2 regions of the Simplicispira piscis genome follow, and region 1 is predicted to be linked to the other one. Evidence: predicted binding sites of a transcription regulator. Region 1 holds the regulator's gene; the other holds the start of a gene.
What was found. The regulator FNR, encoded in region 1, switches genes on or off when oxygen is low (the NO sensors DNR and NnrR bind a similar motif). The targets are predictions, from matches to a motif close to TTGATNNNNATCAA.
Positions count from the first base shown of each region.

Region 2: ACYVOC_RS06390 (nitrite reductase) is a predicted target of FNR. The motif match lies at 3,368-3,381, and genes of this name have one in related genera.

Region 1 is NZ_BAAGQN010000027.1:21,161-25,831, reverse strand. It holds gene ACYVOC_RS16915 (TonB-dependent receptor) at 1-1,671, opposite strand, end outside; gene ACYVOC_RS16910 (SWIB/MDM2 domain-containing protein) at 1,897-2,214, opposite strand; gene fnr (fumarate/nitrate reduction transcriptional regulator Fnr) at 2,378-3,100, opposite strand; gene hemN (oxygen-independent coproporphyrinogen III oxidase) at 3,321-4,671, shown strand, end outside.
Region 2 is NZ_BAAGQN010000010.1:50,085-54,755, reverse strand. It holds partial or broken gene ACYVOC_RS06400 (FAD-dependent oxidoreductase) at 1-746, opposite strand, end outside; gene ACYVOC_RS06395 (PadR family transcriptional regulator) at 871-1,434, shown strand; gene ACYVOC_RS06390 (nitrite reductase) at 1,518-3,242, opposite strand; gene ACYVOC_RS06385 (TonB-dependent hemoglobin/transferrin/lactoferrin family receptor) at 3,473-4,671, shown strand, end outside.

The DNA.
Region 1 (4,671 bases):
CAGCTCCCATTTGCCGCCGATCTCAAAGTTGCGGCTTTTCTCGGGCGGTGTGTCGGCCAGTGAACCGGTATTGGCGTTCACACTGCCGAACTGGTAGGTGTCGGCCGAGGTGTTGAACGAGGAGCCGTACGACACGTAGTAAGACGCCAGTTCATCGGGTTGGAACAGCACGCCCACACGGGGGCTCCACAGGCCGTCCGAGGTTTCATCGCTCAAAGAGCCGCTCGCGTTGCGGTACGAGGCCTTGAACTGGTCGTAGCGCAGGCCGCCGACCAGTTTGATGGTCGAGTTCAGCGACATCGTGTCTTGCAGGTACAGGCCAATATTCTGTGCCTTGAAGGTGTTGTAGGCCACCGGAGCGCGCATATCGGGTGCCCAGGCTCCGTTGTTGGGCGTGCCCACGGTCGTGCCCAGGCCGTTGGTGGCCGACGAATTGCCCGCTGCGTTGGCATAGCTTGAGTTGCGGTTGGCGTCGTCGTGGTAGTAATCCACGCCGGCCAGGATGTCGTGCTTCTTGCCACCCCAATTGAACGAGTGGGTGTAGTCGCTTTGCAGCTGCGTCATCGTGCTGTCGCCGATGCGGCCTTTGGAGGTGCGCGTCAGCGGCGTGCTGGCGTTGATCTGGTCGAGAGCGGTGATGGGCGTGCCAAAGCGGATCACGCTGGCCAGCAGGTCGCGCTCATACTTGCCGTGGCGCAGGCGCGTCTGCAGCTCGCCACCGTCGCCAAAGCGGTGAATGTGGCCCAGCGTGACGTACTGCGACGAGGTGTTGAGGTGGTCGCTGGCCAGGCCGTAGTAGTTTTTTGCCGGAAGTGTGGGCACGATCTTGCCGTTGTCGTTGATCCACGGGCTGTTGTAGCTGGGGCGGCCTTTGACATCCAAGGCGTACAGGCCGATAGAAAACTCATCGCGCGTGCCGATCCCCCAGGCAAACGTCGGCGCTATGCCGCGCTTGTCCTGCTTGGCCCCGTCGTTGTCGGAGTCGTGTACCAGGGCGTTGAGGCGCAGTGCGGCGTTCTCGCCGGTCTTGAAGTTGAAGTCACCGGTGAGGCGGTTTTCCTTGCCGGTGCCCAGGGTGTACGAGACTTCGTGCTGGTCGATCAGCAAAGGCGCCTTGTTGACCTGGTTGACCACGCCGCCGGTCGAGCCCTTGCCAAACAACATGGAGGCCGAGCCCTTGAGCACTTCGACGCGGTCGAGGTTGAAGGTGTCGCGCTCGTACAGTGGCGCATCCTTCATGCCATCGGTGTAGATGTCCCCCGCCTGGCCGAGCGAGAACCCGCGCAGGCGCACGTCTTCCTCACCCGTTTCGCCGGACTGGAAGGTCACGCCCGCCGTGGTGCGCAGCACTTCGCGGAAGTCATCCTGGTTGCGGTCGTTCATCAACTTTTCGGTGAATACGGTGACCGATTGCGGGATGTCGCGGATGTCCTGATTTCCCTTGCCCACGGTGGTTTTCTTCACCCGCACGGTGTCCTTGCTCTGGATCTCCGCCGTGTCTTTCACGGTCACCGTGGACAGGGTGGCCGCGTTATCGGTGGTTTGGGCCCAACTGCCCATGGACGCTGCGAGCATCAGTGCGCCCAGCGGAATCAGGGCCTTTTCAGCGGCAGGGGAATATGCGTTGTGCAAAAGCGTTGCGGAACGCTGCTGCGTGGGTTTCTTTGCCAAAGTGGCCTCCGTTGGTTGGAAATGCAATGGACACCGCAGAAGGTGTCGCCAAGGTGGAGCGCTAGGCAGTGGCTGGCAAAGGCGTGGCTGTGCGGGTATCGCGCACAAGGATGTTAAATCAAACAATAGTCATTATCATTCGTGTTGATGTATTTTCGCCACAGGATCAGATCAAACAGACGAAAAAAAGCCGGCAAAGCCGGCTTTGGGGAGCGCAGTCGCTCGTTATTTCACGTGCTTGCCAATCAGGCCGGCCATTTCGAACATGGACACCTGGGGTTTGCCAAAGATTTCCTTGAGCTTGGCATCGGCATTGATCATGCGTTTGTTGGCGGCGTCCTGCAGGTTGTTGGCCTTGATGTAGACCCACAGCTTGCTGATGACCTCGGTGCGTGGCAGCGGTGCTGCACCCACGACAGCCGCCAGGGCGGGGCTGGGCGTCAGGGCTTTCATGAACGCGGCGTTAGGGGTGCGCTTCTTGGCGGGAGCAGCGGTCTTGGCAGCAGCGGCTGGTGTGGCCGGGGCTTTTTTTGCAGTTGCCATGTTGGGAATTTCCTTGTTGGGATGGGTCAATGCACCAGCGAAAACCTGCTTTTCCACTGGCATACGGAATGCTACTGGTAAAAAATCGGCTTTCCAAGCGGGTTCAGGGTTTTTTTGCTTCGCCATGTTGCAGCATTGCGATGGCGACGCTCTTGTGGGCGCGCTAGTGACAGGCTTGCTGGCTATTGACGATGCGTTTGAGGGCATCGGGGCTCAAAATACGCACATGGCGCTGCTTGACCTCGACAATGCCTTCTTCCACAAATTTTGAGAAAGTGCGGCTCACGGTCTCAAGTTTCAGGCCCAGGTAGCTGCCGATTTCTTCGCGCGTCATGCGCAGCACCAACTCTGACTGCGAGAACCCGCGTGCATGCAGGCGCTGCACCAGGTTGAGCAAAAAGGCGGCCAATCGCTCTTCAGCGCGCATGCTGCCCAGCAGCAACATGACGCCGTGCTCACGCACGATCTCGCGGCTCATGATTTTGTGCACGTGGTGCTGCAGGGCGTTGACTTCGCGCGACAGTTCTTCAATGCGGTCGAAGGGCATGACGCAGACTTCGGCGTCTTCGAGGGCCACTGCATCGCAGGTATGGTGGTCGTTGACGATGCCGTCCAGGCCGATGATCTCGCCGGCCATTTGAAAGCCTGTGACCTGGTCGCGCCCGTCCTCGGTCGCTACGCAGGTCTTGAAGAAGCCTGTGCGGATGGCAAACAGCGAGGTGAACTGTTCGCCATTGCGGAACAGCGTGGTGCCACGCTTGATCTTTCGCCGTACCGCCACGACATCGTCAATGCGCTTGAGTTGTTCGTCGTTCAGACCCACCGGCATGCACAATTCACGCAAATTGCAGTTCGAACACGCAACCTTGAACGCCTGGGGTGTCATGTGAACGGGTACCTGTCCGGTTTCAGACAGAGCGCCCGACGACTCGTCGGCATGGGATGCGGGGACGATGGAGATGCGGGTTGGGGCTGACATAAGTCAAATTATCACCCATTCTGCATTTTTGCCAGAACAGAGCCAGTAGCTCCAACAGGTGCTTGACCAAAATCAAGATTCGAACCGCTAATCTGGGGCACATTAGAAAAGCCAGCTAGGAACCTAAATGACTGTTGTAACCCCTGAATTGCTCACCCGGTTTGATGTATCGGGACCCCGTTACACCTCGTACCCCACCGCTGACCGCTTTGTTGATGCCTTCGGTGAGGACGAATACGTGCTGGCCCTGCAGCAGCGCAGGCAAAGCGCCGTGGGCAAGGCCTTGCCCTTGTCGGTGTACGTTCACATCCCGTTTTGCGAGTCGCTGTGCTATTACTGCGCCTGCAACAAGATCATTACCAAGCACCATGATCGTGCTGATGTGTATCTGCGCTATTTGAACCGCGAGATTGAGTTACACACGGCGCACTGCGGCGTGGGCCAGGTGGTCAGCCAGATCCACTTGGGTGGCGGCACGCCCACCTTTCTCTCCGATGAGGGGCTGCGTGACCTCATGGGCATGCTGCGCAACCATTTCACTTTGGTGCCCGGCGGTGAATATTCGATCGAGGTCGACCCCCGTACCGTGGATGCAGATCGGCTGGCCCTGCTGCACGAACTGGGATTCAACCGCCTGAGCTTCGGTGTGCAGGATTTCGACCCCGAAGTGCAGAAAGCCGTGCACCGCATCCAGCCCAAGGAACAGGTTTTTTCCCTGGTCGAGTCGGCGCGCTCCATTGGCTTTGATTCCATCAACGTCGACCTGATTTACGGCTTGCCCAAGCAAACCCCTGATTCATTCGACCGCACGCTGGCGCAGGTAGCCGAGTTGCGCCCCGACCGCATTGCGCTGTATGCCTACGCCCATTTGCCCGAGCGCTTCAAGCCGCAACGGCGCATTGTGTGGGCGGACCTGCCCATGGCATCGGCCAAGGTGTCGATGCTGTCGCGTTCGCTGGAGGCATTCAGCGCAGCGGGCTATGTTTATGTGGGCATGGACCATTTCGCACTGCCGGACGATGCGCTGGCCATCGCCAAGCGCCAGGGGCGTCTGCACCGCAACTTCCAGGGCTACAGCACGCAGCCCGACTGCGACCTGATTGCCCTGGGGGTTTCTGCAATTGGCCGCGTGGGCGCTACCTATAGCCAGAACGCCAAAACCCTGGACGACTATTACGATCGGCTCAACCAGGGCCACCTGCCGGTGGTACGCGGCCTGGCGCTGACGCGCGACGACCTGGTGCGCCGTGCCGTCATCATGGCTTTGATGTGCCAGGGAGAATTGCTTTTTGAACCCATGGAGCAATCCTGGCTGATTGATTTTCGCACTTACTTTGCCACCGAGTTGGAGCAGTTGAAGGAGATGGAGGGGCAAGGCCTTGTTGTCCTGGGTCCTGAGGGCATCGAAGTGACGGCGATGGGTTGGTACTTTGTGCGGGGCATTGCCATGGTGTTTGACCGGTATCTGCAAGCCGACA
Region 2 (4,671 bases), on a different contig from region 1:
GTGTTGAGGATGGTGACGCCCGCCTTTTCCAGCGCCTGCGCCAGTTCGATCACCTCCTCGGTGGTGGAGCCGCCTTCTACCAGATCCAGCATGGAGAGGCGGAAGATCAGGATGAAGTTGGCCCCCACCCGGGCGCGCGTGCGCCGCACGATTTCCAGCGGGAAACGGATACGGTTGGCATACGGGCCACCCCATTCATCGTCACGGTGGTTGGTCTGCTGGGCGATGAACTCATTGATGAGGTAGCCCTCGGAGCCCATGATTTCCACACCGTCGTAGCCAGCGCTTTGCGCCAGGGCAGCGGCATTGGCGTAGTCTTCAATCGTCTGCTCGACTTCTTCACTCGTCAACGCATGCGGACGGAAGGGACTGATGGGCGCTTTCAAAGCGCTGGGCGCCACCAGTTCGGGATGGTAGGCGTAGCGGCCAAAATGCAGGATTTGCATACAAATCTTGCTCCCCGCATCGTGCACCGCCTGCGTCACCACCTTGTGCTTGTCCGCCTCGGCCTGGGTGGTCATGGCAGCACCGCCCGGCATGGGGCGTGCGCGGTCGTTGGGTGCAATGCCGCCCGTCACGATCAAGCCGACACCGCCACGCGCACGCTCGGCATAAAAGGCGGCCATGCGGGCAAAGCCGTCTTTGGCTTCTTCCAGGCCGACGTGCATGGAACCCATGAGCACGCGGTTCTTGAGGGTGGTGAAGCCCAGATCGAGGGGTGCGAGCATGTGGGGGAAGGTGGTCATCGTGGAATCCTTGTGGAAGTAAGAAAATCCAGTTGTCTATGCAACCAGTTGCACAAAAGTGTACGGGCGTTTTTTTATTTATGCAACCAGGTGCATAGTTTTTTGACGACGCTACACTTTGCCTATGTCGCTGGCCCATGCTGTTCTCACATCATTGCTCGAAAAACCCTCCTCGGGCTACGATCTGGCGCGGCGGTTCGACAAATCGATTGGCTATTTCTGGCACGCCACGCACCAGCAGATTTACCGCGAACTGGCCCGCATGGAAGGCGCAGGCTGGATCGCCAGCAGCATCCCAGCCGATGCAGGCAAAACGCGAAAGAAGGAATATCGGGTCCTGGTGGCGGGTCGTGAGGAGCTGGCACGCTGGGCGGAGCAGCCCTCGGCACCCATGGACCTGCGCGATGAATTCATGGTCAAGCTGCGCGCGGACGCTGTGTTGTCGGAAATAGACCTGCGCCCGGAACTGGCGCGCCACCTGCAACTCCACCGCGAAAAGCTGGCGCACTACCAAACCATTGAAATGCGCGATTTTCCAGTCGGCCGCACGCTTTCCCGCCACGCACAAATCCAGCACATGATCCTGAAAAAGGGCATTCTGTACGAGCAAGGCTCCATCGCCTGGGCGCAGGAAATGTTGGGCGTTCTGGCGCAACTGGCAGCGCCCGAGGCAACTTCCACCCCATAAACAAAAAAGGCCACCAAATCCTCAGGGATCGGTGGCCTCGTTGCACGATACAGGCCCAGAGGCCTGCGCGCGCATTTGCACGATCAATACACGTCGTGCTGCGTGTTGTGCACGTTGAAGTGGCCGGTAGGCGTGATCAGACGTGGATCCTTGATCACCTTCTTCAGCTTGAGCGTCTTGTCGTCCACGATCACCATTGCGCTGATCTTGTTCTTGGCACTCCACACCGAGAACCAGACTTCGTCGCCGGCCTTGTTGAACTCAGGCTGCACGACGCGCTTGGCACCGTCGTCCTTGATGTCTGCCCACTCGGCGATCGGCAGCGTGACATAGCCCTTTTCCAGGTTCTTGATGTCGTACACCACCACCGACTGGGAAATCTTCGGATCAGGATTCAGAGGCGCATCCGAATACAGGTGGTTGGACTTGGGGTGGCTCTTGATAAACAGAGCGCCACCGCCAGGACCTGTCAGCTTGGCCACTTCCTTGAAAGCGTACTGCTTGTTCTTCTTGGGATCGGTGCCGATCAAAGAGATCGTTTCGTCACCCAAGTGGCCCGTAGCCCAGACAGGACCAAATTTCGGGTGCGTGAAGTTCGCGCCGCGGCCGGGATGGGGAATCTTGCCCACATCGACGATGGCCGCCAGCTTGTCTTCTTTCAGGTCAAAAACCGAAATCTTGTTGCTGTTATTGGCCGCCACCATGAAGTAACGCTTGGTGGAATCCAAACCGCCGTCGTGCAGGAAAGGTGCCGAACCGATTTCGGTCATCTTCAGTGCCTTCAGGTCAGAGTAATCCACCATCAGGGTCTTGCCGGTCTCCTTGACGTTCACGACAAACTCAGGCTTGAAGTGGCTACCCACAATCGAGGCCACACGGGGCTCAGGGTGGTATTCCTGCGTGCCCACCACGTTGCCGCGGGTCGAGACGATCTTGAGGGGCTCCAGCGTGTCGCCATCCATGATGACGAATTGGGGCGGCCAGTAGGTTCCGGCAATCGCGTACTTGTCTTCAAAGCCCTTGAACTTGCTGCTCTCGACCGAACGCGCTTCAAGGCCCGTGCGGATTTCAGCCACGGTGTCGGGCTTTTCCATCCACATGTCAATCATGTTCACCTTGGCGTCGCGGCCAATCACGAACAAGTAGCGGCCCGAGGCCGACATGCGCGAGATGTGCACGGCATAGCCAGTCTTCAGAACGCTGATGATTTCCTTGGTGTCGCCGTCAATCAGCGCAATCTCACCCGCATCGCGCAGCGTGGTCGAGAAGATGTTGCTGATGTTGTAGTTGTTCATCTTCTTCTTCGGACGCTGGTCCGGAGGAATCACAACCTTCCACGTCTTCTTCATGTCTGCCATACCGAATTCCGGCGGGACAGGGGGATCTTGCTGCACGTAGCGTGCCATCAGATCCACATCGGCTTCGGTCATTTCACCGGAGGTTTGCCAGTTAGGCATACCAGCGGGTGAGCCGTAGGCAATGAAAACCTTGAGGTAATCCGTGCCCTTTTCCAGCGTGATATCGGGTGTCAAGGGTTTGCCGGTAGCACCTTTGCGCAGCACGCCGTGGCAACCAGCGCAGCGCTCGAAATAGATTTGACGGGCCCGATCAAACTCGGCCTGCGTCATCTTCGGCGCCTTGGGGTTCGAACTCTGGTACATGGGCACGTCGCCCAATGGCGACGAACCTGCCTGGTAATTCACCTCAGGGGCAGACATGCCCGGCTTATTCGTGCCTTGGGCCGTGGCAGCCAGTGCCAGCGTAGAAAGTGCCAGGGCCGTGAGTTGCGCCAGCTTGCGGGTTGTCATGGAAAGACTCCTTATATGCCGCTGCCCAGAAGGAGAGACCCTTCAAGGGACTGCCCGCTGAGGGCTGCGACGACTAATCCAGCGGGGCTTTCCTATATTATTCCTACTGATGATAAGGTCATTCATTGATCCAGAGCAAATTCACACGTGATCTGCAACTTTATGCAATCACGACCCCCAATAATTCAACAACGGCGCCACTCGGACGTGCCGACCACTCCCAAAACTCCATGTTCGCATTGAATTTTCACCGCCGACAAAAGGCTGCGCCCCTGCGCAGCTTGGTCGCACTGCTTTGGCTTGCCGGCCTGGCCCTGAGCACGGCCCAAGCACAGAGCAGCGCGCAAACCCATAGCGCACCAGCCACCTTGGGCGAAGTGGTGGTCAGTGGATCACGCAACGAAAAAGCAGCGGACGATCTGCCGCTATCGTTCGATGTGATCGACGCACGTGCGATGGGTGACCAGCAAAACCGTACCCTGCGGGAAGCCCTGCAGGATTTACCCAATGTATCGGTCAAGCGATCCCCCTCCCGGTTTTCGGTGGGCGGCACCACCGCCAGCGCTGGGCGCGATGGCAACGTGGGCATTAACATCCGCGGCTTGGGGGGCAACCGGGTTTTACTGATGGTCGATGGTGTGCGCATGCCGCGCAGTTATGCCTTCCGCACCACCACATTCGACCGCGAATACCTGTCGCTGGAACTGCTCAAGCGGATTGAAGTGGTGCGTGGCCCGGCGTCCGCCCTGTATGGCTCCGACGGCATGGCCGGACTGGTCAACTTCATCACGATGGAGCCAACCGATTTCCTGGCGTCCAAAGATGATGGCGCGCCACGCACCCTGGGGGGCCGCGTGTCTGCAGGCTGGAGCAGCGATGACAACGGTCACACGCTGGCTGGTACGGTGGCCGGTCAAGCCAGCGATACCCTGCAGTGGATGCTGACCACCACCACGCACGGCGCCCACGCCATGGACAACATGGGCAGCAATGGCGAGCCCAACAGCAACCGCACCCAGCCCAATCCACAGCGCGACCGCGACAACGCATTACTCGGAAAGATCGTGCTGCGGCCACATGCCGGGCAACGACACATCTTCACGCTGGAACATGTGGAAAAGAAAACGGATGTCAACCTGCTTTCAAGCCGCGCCCCCTTGCCGCTGCGGGGCACACCCGCCCAGATCGCAGGAGCCATCGTGGACGAATACTCTACGCGCTCGCTGGAGCGCGACCGCCTGACCTGGAATGCCCACTTCGACCTGGGCGCGCCTTGGGCCGACACCGCCCAGACGTTGATTGCCGTGCAGCATGCCGCATCGCGCCAACTGGGTACCAGCGTGCGCAATACCCTGCCCTTGCGCGTACGTGACAATTCTTACAGCGAAAAGACTTGGCAAGCCGGCCTACAGGCCGACAAAACACTGCG